One region of the Carnobacterium viridans genome, then DNA from elsewhere that is predicted to be linked to it. Evidence: predicted binding sites of a transcription regulator. Region 1 holds the regulator's gene; each other region holds the start of a gene.
What was found. The regulator CtsR, encoded in region 1, represses protease genes until heat stress. The targets are predictions, from matches to a motif close to TTGGTCAAAAAAGGTCAAANA.

Region 1 (3,275 bases):
TACCCTGGGGATAACAGGCTTATCTCCCCCAAGAGTCCACATCGACGGGGAGGTTTGGCACCTCGATGTCGGCTCATCGCATCCTGGGGCTGTAGTCGGTCCCAAGGGTTGGGCTGTTCGCCCATTAAAGCGGTACGCGAGCTGGGTTCAGAACGTCGTGAGACAGTTCGGTCCCTATCCGTCGCGGGCGTAGGAAATTTGAGAGGAGCTGTCCTTAGTACGAGAGGACCGGGATGGACACACCTCTGGTGTACCAGTTGTTCTGCCAAGGGCATTGCTGGGTAGCTATGTGTGGACGGGATAAACGCTGAAAGCATCTAAGCGTGAAGCCCCCCTCAAGATGAGATTTCCCATCACGTAAGTGAGTAAGACCCCTGAGAGATGATCAGGTAGATAGGTTGGAAGTGGAAGTATAGCGATATACGGAGCGGACCAATACTAATCGGTCGAGGACTTAACCAAAGCAATACCCGGTGTACGAAGGTAAGCAAACGAAAGACACTTTAGACTTTATCCAGTTTTGAGAGTCCAACGGACTTTCGATTGAAATTGTGTGGTGATGAGGGCAAGAAGGTCACACCTGTTCCCATGCCGAACACAGAAGTTAAGCTTCTTAGCGCCGATGGTAGTGAAGGGTTTCCCTTTGTGAGAGTAGGACGTTGCCACGCAGATTCAATTAAAATTTTATTTCCCATGGAGGTTTAGCTCAGCTGGGAGAGCATCTGCCTTACAAGCAGAGGGTCGGCGGTTCGATCCCGTCAACCTCCACCATGAGTCATTAGCTCAGTTGGTAGAGCATCTGACTTTTAATCAGAGGGTCGCAGGTTCGAATCCTGCATGACTCATAACTAATCATTCAAGTAAGGTTAGTTATGCCAGACTTTATGCGGGTGTGGCGGAATTGGCAGACGCACTAGATTTAGGATCTAGCGTCGAGAGACGTGGGGGTTCAAGTCCCTTCACCCGCACCATTTTTTAGTTGAATGATTAGTGAAGTACCACTTTAGCCGGCTTAGCTCAGTTGGTAGAGCATCTGATTTGTAATCAGAGGGTCGAGGGTTCAACTCCTTTAGCCGGCATTTTTTTGCGAAAGTAGTTCAGTGGTAGAACATCACCTTGCCAAGGTGGGGGTCGCGGGTTCGAATCCCGTCTTTCGCTTACTAGTTCAACTAGTGAGGTCATTTGTAAGAATGAAAAGCTGTTCTAATGCCGGGGTGGCGGAACAGGTAGACGCACAGGACTTAAAATCCTGCGGTGAGTGATCACCGTGCCGGTTCGATTCCGGCCCTCGGCACCATTTGCACCCATAGCTCAATTGGATAGAGTACTTGACTACGAATCAAGGGGTTAGAGGTTCAAGTCCTCTTGGGTGCATTTCTTTTGAAAAAAAGAACAACTCAGTAACGGGAAGTAGCTCAGCTTGGTAGAGCACTTGGTTTGGGACCAAGGGGTCGCAGGTTCGAATCCTGTCTTCCCGATAAATATTTAAAAAGATAATTTCTCTAATATTAGAGAAATTATCTTTTTTTGTCTATTTTTTATATGAGTATGATTGTGAACAGAGGGGATTTACAAGCAGAATTAGGAGAAAGTGAGTAGAGATGCTTTTCAAATCTTCTTATTTCTCGTATAATAAAAGTCAGTATTAGTCAAGAATGCTCCAGAAGCTAACTGGCAGCATCCTCCACTATTAGTTTAATTTGCTTTTAGCAATTTTAAGGGTAAGCTAAATAATACGTCTAGTGTTAGGACTAAAAGAAAAGGAGTGTTACTAAAAAAACACCATTGCAATGTAGAGTAATTAGAGCTAAAATTCTTACCATACATTAACATGTTTTAGTAACAAGTACCCCATGCACAATCAAAACATGTCGGATATCATTGAAGCTTATTTAAAAAAAGTTTTAGGCCAAGATGAACAAGTCGAAATTAGGCGGAGTGAAATGGCAGATCGCTTTAATTGTGTTCCTTCTCAAATAAATTATGTGATAAATACTCGCTTTACGGTACAACAAGGCTATTTAGTTGAAAGTAAACGTGGTGGCGGCGGGTATATAAGAATCATTAAAGTGAAATTGTTAGATGAAGCTGAAATGCTGGATATGATGATCGATATTATTGGAAAAAAAATTTCTCAAAAGAATGCATATTCTATTATAGAAAGATTATTTGAATCTGAAATGTTGATTAAGCGAGAGGCAAATATCATGTTAGCAGTAATGGAAAAGTCACTCCTGAATTCTAGCGGAGCAGATGAAAATGAATTAAGAGCTAGATTACTAATAGCTTTTTTAAACAATTTAAAATATGAGTAAAGTATAAAAACGGAGGCGAAATGAATGGATGAATTATTTTCTGAAAAAGCAAGAATGGTTTTAATCATGGCGCAAGAAGAAGCAAAAGGATTTCGTCACCATTCTGTAGGAACTGAGCACATTCTTTTAGGATTGATTATGGAGCAAAATGGTATCGCAGGAAAAACGTTGAGACAATTTTCTGTTACTGAAATGGATATTCGTGAAGAAATTGAACACTTTACTGGTTATGGAACGATGAAGTATCTTTCTAAAAATGCGATTCTTCCTTATTCGCCAAGAGCCAAACAAGCTATTACGTTTGCAACAGATGAAGCAAGGCGTATGGGCTCAGACCTTGTTGGCACAGAACATTTATTGTTAGGATTATTGCGTGAAGAAGATATTTTATCCTCTAAGATTTTAAACAACTTAGACATTAATCTAAATAAAGCTCGTCAAATCGTATTGAAAAAAATCGGTTTGAGTGATGTAACAAATGGTAAAGGAAGAAAAGCCAAGCCAACTGCTAAACAAGTCGCCGGTACACCTACTTTGGACTCACTAGCTCGTGATCTAACAGCAGTCGCAAGAGAAGGGAAGCTGGATCCAGTTGTTGGTCGTCACAAGGAAATCCAACGTATTATCCAAGTTTTAAGCCGCCGAACAAAAAACAATCCTGTTTTAGTTGGGGAACCGGGTGTTGGTAAAACAGCGATTGCAGAAGGTTTAGCGCAAAAGATTATTGATGGAGAAGTTCCCGCTGCATTAGCCAATAAGCGGTTAATGATGTTAGATATGGGTTCATTGGTAGCAGGCACAAAATATCGTGGTGAGTTTGAAGAACGAATGAAAAAAGTGATTGATGAGATTTATCAAGATGGCGAAGTTGTCTTATTTATAGATGAGTTGCATACTTTAATTGGTGCTGGTGGAGCAGAAGGTGCAATCGATGCATCTAATATTTTGAAACCTGCATTA
Region 2 (3,275 bases), 580 kb from region 1:
CTAAACAAATACGAATGGCACGGTACCCTAGGAAAGGATTCATTTCGTGTGGCAATGTTAGGTAAGGCAATTCTTTATCGCCACCAATGTCCATGGTACGGACAACAACAGCTTTACCTTCCATACCTTCTAAAACTTCTTTATAGGCTTCAAACTGAGCTTCTTCTGTAGGAAAATCAGGTGAATCCATATAAAGGAATTCTGTACGGTATAATCCAACAGCTTCTCCACCGTTACTTTTTACACCCACTAAATCTTTTGGAGTTCCAATATTTGCAGCTAGTTCAATGTGCTTTCCATCTGCAGTTATTGTTGGTTCATCTTTTAATTTATCCCACTCAGCTTTTTGATCAGCAAAAGCTTTAGCTTTTGTTTCGTAAGTTGCAACATCTGTTGATTCAGGGTGGACGATTACATCGCCTTCTAAACCATCAATGATGATAAGATCTCCTTCTTTAACAAAAGAAGTGATTTCTTTCGTTCCTACAATTGCAGGAATTTCTAACGAACGAGCCATAATAGCTGAATGTGAAGTACGTCCACCAATGTCTGTAACAAAGGCTTTAACAAATTGACGGTTTAATTGAGCCGTATCACTTGGTGTTAAGTCATGTGCAACTACAATTACTTCTTCATCAATCATTGAAGGATTAGGAAGTTTGACACCTAACAAATGGCTCAATACACGTTTAGTAACATCTTTGATATCGGCTGCACGTTCTTGCATATAAGGATTGTCTTCCATGCCTTCAAACATACCAATAAACATATCTGTTACTTCTTTTAAACCGCTTTCTGCGTTGATCTTGTTGTCGACGATTGAGCTTTCGATACTCCCGATTAATTCTGGATCAGAAAGAACCATTAAATGAGCATCAAAAACTTGGGCTTCTTCTTCACCTAAAGATTCTGCTGCTTTAGACCGAATGATCTCAAGTTCTTTTGATGCTTCGTTTAATGCCGATTTTAAGCGGTCAATTTCTGAATCAGAGTTCTCAACTGTAATTTTGTTGAAAGTTAAATCGGGTTCAGTTAGTAAGTAAGCTTTTGCTACTGCAATACCGTCACTTGCTGCGATCCCTTTTAATTTTTCAACCATTATTCAGCTAAGCCTTCTTTCTTCATAGTTTCTTCGATTCCTGAAAGAGCTTCAGCTTCATCTGAACCATCAGCAGAGATAGTTACTTCAGCGCCTTGACCAACACCTAAAGACATAACACCCATGATTGATTTTAAGTTTACTGATTTACCCTTGTATTCTAAGTTGATATCTGAGCTATATTTGCTTGCTGTTTGTACTAATAATGTTGCTGGACGTGCATGGATACCTGTTTCAGCTACTACATGAAATTCGCGTTTTTCCATAATTAAAAATCCCCTTTAATAAATATTATTTTTGAGAACTACATCCAGTTTTAACTGTCAATAACATTTCTTTTCAGTAAAACAATTGATACAGCCCTTACAATTTACTAGAATACCATTTTTTGCTCATTTAAACAACTATTATTTCCTAATTTTGCTTTGCTGCTCTTTAGTTTGACCTATACCGATAAATGATAACTCCATTATGTAGAGCTTCTCCAATAATCTGGTCTTTTTTTTCATGATTGATCCAAATTTCACGAAAAATCATAAAATCATTTTTTTCAATTTTTATATCGTCGACTTGACCTTGAACTAATTGGTCCATCATCATTTGCAGTTCTTCCTTTGTCATTTTAAAAACATCCTTGCTTTATTTTTTTTCTTGAATATTAATAGTCTAATGGAAAATACTAAACATTTATAGTGTAAATTACTTGAAAGCAAAAAAAAGTCGGTGTATAATACTAATCATGAAAGGTCAGTAATGGTCAATTTTTTGATCTTTTGTTTTCCTAACTAACCGATTATATGAAAGGTTGTGCTAAAATGTTATGTCAAAATTGTAACCAACGTGAAGCAACTATCCATTTGTATACCAATATGAATGGCCAAAAAGGTCAATTAGATGTTTGTCAAAATTGCTACCAATTGATTAAAGACGCACAAAATCGTGGAGAAATTAGAAACAGCCGCACACCACAAGACCCATTTGGTTTTGGTAACTTAGATCAATTTTTCCGTTCAATGCAACATGCACAAAACAATAATTTCCAACAAAATAATCCTGACGCCCCTCCGACTCAAAACGGTTCTGGAGGACAACCACCTATTAATAAGATACCTGGTCTTTTAGGTGAATATGGAACAAATTTAACTGAAGCTGCTCGATCAGGTGCTATTGATCCCGTTATAGGACGTGACAAGGAAATTGAACGCGTAATTGAAATTTTAAACCGCCGTACTAAAAATAATCCTGTCTTAACTGGAGAACCCGGTGTTGGTAAAACAGCTGTTGTAGAAGGCTTAGCACAAAAAATTATTGACGGTGATGTTCCTCAAAAATTATTAGGTAAAGAAGTTATTCGTCTAGATGTCGCTTCATTAGTTCAAGGAACTGGTATTCGTGGACAATTCGAGGAGCGGATGCAACAATTAATGGATGAATTGAAGAAAAATCCACAAATTATTTTATTTATTGACGAAGTTCATGAAATTGTTGGAGCCGGAAGCGCAGAAGGAAGTATGGATGCTGGAAATATGCTTAAACCCGCTCTTGCACGTGGTGAATTGCAAATGGTTGGAGCAACTACTTTAAGAGAATATCGTACAATTGAAAAAGACGCTGCATTAGAACGTCGTATGCAACCTGTACGCGTAAGCGAACCGTCTATTGAAGAGACGATCACCATTCTTAAAGGACTGCAAAAAAAATACGAAGATTATCATCACGTTCATTATACAAACGAAGCAATTACAAGCGCCGTAAATCTTTCTAATCGTTATATTCAGGATCGGTTTTTACCAGATAAAGCAATCGATTTACTAGATGAATCAGGTTCTAAAAAGAACTTAACGATACAAGTTGTTGATCCTAAACAACTAGAAGATAAAATCGCAGAAGCTGCTCAACAAAAACAATTAGCTTTACAGCAAGAAGATTATGAAAAAGCTGCTTTTTATCGTGATCAGGCTAAAAAATTCTCTACTATGCGTGATCAGCAAAAACCAGATTCAGATGAACCTACTGTAACCGAACAAGATATGATTGAAATCATTGAAATGAAAACAAATATTCCAGTAGGCGAATTAAAAGAAAAGGAACAAGAACAATTGCGTAATCTAGGAGAAGATTTAAAGAAACACGTTATTGGACAAGATGAAGCAATTGAAAAAGTTTCTAGAGCAAT
Region 3 (3,275 bases), 160 kb from region 1:
TATTAGTGCCTTCTGGAAGTAAAAAGTCTAATGCTTCTACTGCAGCACGGCCCATCTCTTCATGTAATTTCGACTGTTCATCTACATCACCAGAAATAATTACACAGTGTTCAATCTCCAAATAAGAAGCGAGTTTTTTCTCTTTCTCTTTCATCCCCAACAGTTGTCCCATTAACTGATCTAGTTGGTGATAAACGGCTTCGCCTTTTTCAGTCAGCTCCATGCCCATTTTTGAAGTTTTTATCAATCCTTGTTTCTTTAAGCCTTCTGATTCTGTACGTAAAACACGTTCTGTAATTCCCATACGTTCAGATACGACTCTTCTTCCAACTGGACCTAATAAAAAAACATTGCGCAAAATTTGGTAACGATTCTGAAGTTTATACATGATATCTGGAATGACTTCTTCGATAACAGATAATACATTTTGCATAAGCGACCTCTTTCCATCTGGTCGTTTTGTGACCGCGTCAGTCGTTCAGCGACCATTGTTACTTAAAAAAACAAGAGAATCAAAAATGAAAATCAAACTTTCAGTTTCCTGTACTTGTTTTCTTATCATTCAACAACTGCACTAAACGAAGCACTATTGCCATCTCTCACAACAATAATTGTACCAGTTATCTATTCATCTTTCAACTGTTATGTTTATAAGTTTTTCATTAAAATTGTGTAAAAGACCTGTTTTTTTACAAGCGATTTCTTAAAGGCGTGCTTCAATCAAGTTTTTAAGTTCTTGTTGCGTAATATGTTCATCGAAAATCTCTTCATCAATAAACACGGTTGGTACAAATACAACATTTGCTTGGTTTGCTTCTTGAATAATTTCTTGAGCTACTGATTCATTTGACTGTATGGATAAATTTCTTTTCTCAACTACATAAGCAGCTATAGCATCAAACGATTCTAAATATCCCCACTCTTCTTGGTGAGCAAAAAAGAAATCAATGTCTTTAAGCGCTTTTTCAGGGTTTGAATAATCTAAATAACGGTGCACGATATTCCCTTTTTTCAAACTCGGTTTTTCTTTATCAAAATGTTTAATGATTCGTTGCACTTTCCCAGCAGAAACATATTCGTTTAGTACATCTTTTGAATCTTCATACCACATTTTACAATAGGGGCACTTTAAGTTAATAAATTCGATTACCTTAACTGGAGCATCATCACTTCCAATTTTAATTCCATGGGTTGTATTCACTTTGTCTGTTTTAATGTTGCTAATATCCATTAAATATCCTCCTTTATTTACTTAATGATTTCATTATACAGATAATATTGAATCAATTAAATGGATTTGACTTATTTAGTTTTCCTACTGACCAATGGAGCAAAAAAAAGAGACTAAAGCGTTGCTCCAATCTCTTTTTTCTTTACTCTTCAATTGAAATACTTAGCTAGACGAATCTCATCTAAACGTTTTAGCTTAAAGCTGAGCTATTTTCCATGATTTCATCAATCAAACCATAAGCCTTCGCATCTTCTGCAGACATATAATTATCACGATCTGTATCACGTTGAATGACTTCTATTGGTTGTCCTGTACGATCTGATAAAATTTTATTCAAGCGTTCACGTGTGTTAAGGATGTGACGAGCAGCAATTTCAATTTCCGTAGCTTGCCCTTGAGATCCGCCCGATGGTTGGTGAATCATGATTTCAGCATTCGGCAACGCATAACGTTTTCCTTTTGTACCAGCTGTCAATAAGAAACTACCCATTGAAGCCGCCATTCCCATTGCGATAGTTTGTACATCTGCTTTGATAAAGTTCATTGTATCAAAAATCGCTAAACCAGCAGTTACACTGCCACCTGGAGAATTAATATAAATATAAATATCTTTTTCAGAGTCTTGTGCATCTAAAAATAACAGCTGAGCGATTACAGCATTTGCTAGATCATCGTCTACTGGACCACTTAACATAATAATGCGGTCTTTTAAAAGACGCGAATAAATGTCATAGGCACGTTCACCTCTAGATGACTGTTCGATTACTGTAGGGACTAAATTCATAATTTGTTTCCTCCTCAATTGTTCATTTCTTTTATAGCGTAACTAAATGATTCACACTATGAGTTACTAAGTGTATTTTACTCCATTGGTCAAAAAAGGTCAATTTTTTTCGTTTGCTAACTTTGAAAAAAAAGTGATTAGAATTTATCCTCTAATCACAAAAATAATCTTTAAATCTTTAATAAAATTCAATCATTTTGAATAAAATAATTATAACATAAATAGTTTATTCAAAAAATTAAAAGCTTACAGATAGTTATGACTTATTTTTTCTTTTATCCATCACAAAAAAGATACTTTTAATGAGTGATATTCTTTTATTCTCCTAAGATATCCTGATTTTTTTCTTCAAATTCATCAAGTAATACGCGAGCTTCATTAGTTGTTTCTGTTTCCATCAACTGCACTCTTAAGTCACTTGCTCCACGAATACCACGAACATAGATTTTAAAAAAGCGGCGAAGTGGTCTGAATGCACGAGGTTCATCAACGGTATATTTATCAAAAAGATCTAAGTGCAATCTAAACAAATTCAGCAATTCTTGGCTGCTGTGCTCTTTTGGTTCTTTTTCAAACGCATAAGGGTTGTGAAAAATACCTCGCCCAATCATAACACCATCCACACCATATTCTTCAACCAGCTTCAACCCAGTTTCGCGATCCGGAATGTCTCCATTGATTGTCAAAAGTGTTTGAGGTGCAATTTCGTCACGTAATTTTTTGATTTCTGAAATCATTTCCCAGTGTGCGTCGCCTTTACTCATTTCTTTTCTTGTTCGTAAATGGATAGAAAGATTGGCAATATCTTGTTCAAAAACGTGTGTCAACCAATCACGCCATTCATCGATAGTTGTATAACCTAATCGGGTCTTGACACTTACCGGTAGCCCTCCTGCTTTTGCTGCTTGGATTAAATCTGCAGCAACTGCAGCTCGGCGAATAAGGCCACTACCTTTTCCTTTACCTGCTACATTCGGTACCGGACAGCCCATATTAATATCGATTCCTTTAAAACCTTGTTCTGCCATACCAATGCTCATTTGGCGGAAGTGTTTTGGTTCGTCTCCCCATATATGAGCTACCATCGGTTGTTCGTCCTCAGTAAATGTTAAACGACCACGGACACTATCACGTCCTTCTGGATGACAATAACTAACAGCATTTGTGAACTCTGTAAAAAATACATCTGGTTTGCCTGCTGCACTTACTACATGGCGAAACACGACATCCGTTACATCTTCCATCGGTGCCAATATAAAA

Region 2: BLT48_RS12720 (ATP-dependent Clp protease ATP-binding subunit) is a predicted target of CtsR. The motif match lies at 1,843-1,863, and genes of this name have one in related genera.
Region 3: clpP (ATP-dependent Clp endopeptidase proteolytic subunit ClpP) is a predicted target of CtsR. The motif match lies at 2,101-2,121, and genes of this name have one in related genera.

The regions. Positions count from the first base shown of each region.
Region 1 covers NZ_FNJW01000008.1:1,763,575-1,766,849, forward strand. Annotated here, with positions in the region: rRNA gene BLT48_RS09925 (23S ribosomal RNA) at 1-462, shown strand, start outside; rRNA gene rrf (5S ribosomal RNA) at 553-668, shown strand; tRNA gene BLT48_RS09935 (tRNA-Val) at 696-771, shown strand; tRNA gene BLT48_RS09940 (tRNA-Lys) at 773-845, shown strand; tRNA gene BLT48_RS09945 (tRNA-Leu) at 887-971, shown strand; tRNA gene BLT48_RS09950 (tRNA-Thr) at 1,007-1,079, shown strand; tRNA gene BLT48_RS09955 (tRNA-Gly) at 1,087-1,158, shown strand; tRNA gene BLT48_RS09960 (tRNA-Leu) at 1,209-1,297, shown strand; tRNA gene BLT48_RS09965 (tRNA-Arg) at 1,301-1,374, shown strand; tRNA gene BLT48_RS09970 (tRNA-Pro) at 1,405-1,478, shown strand; gene BLT48_RS09975 (CtsR family transcriptional regulator) at 1,854-2,315, shown strand; gene BLT48_RS09980 (ATP-dependent Clp protease ATP-binding subunit) at 2,340-3,275, shown strand, end outside.
Region 2 covers NZ_FNJW01000008.1:2,345,738-2,349,012, reverse strand. Annotated here, with positions in the region: gene ptsP (phosphoenolpyruvate--protein phosphotransferase) at 1-1,099, opposite strand, end outside; gene BLT48_RS12730 (phosphocarrier protein HPr) at 1,099-1,365, opposite strand; gene ykzS (protein YkzS) at 1,535-1,720, opposite strand; gene BLT48_RS12720 (ATP-dependent Clp protease ATP-binding subunit) at 1,915-3,275, shown strand, end outside.
Region 3 covers NZ_FNJW01000008.1:1,923,779-1,927,053, reverse strand. Annotated here, with positions in the region: gene BLT48_RS10750 (sugar-binding transcriptional regulator) at 1-433, opposite strand, end outside; gene BLT48_RS10745 (DsbA family protein) at 704-1,231, opposite strand; gene clpP (ATP-dependent Clp endopeptidase proteolytic subunit ClpP) at 1,422-2,015, opposite strand; gene BLT48_RS10735 (tRNA dihydrouridine synthase) at 2,333-3,275, opposite strand, start outside.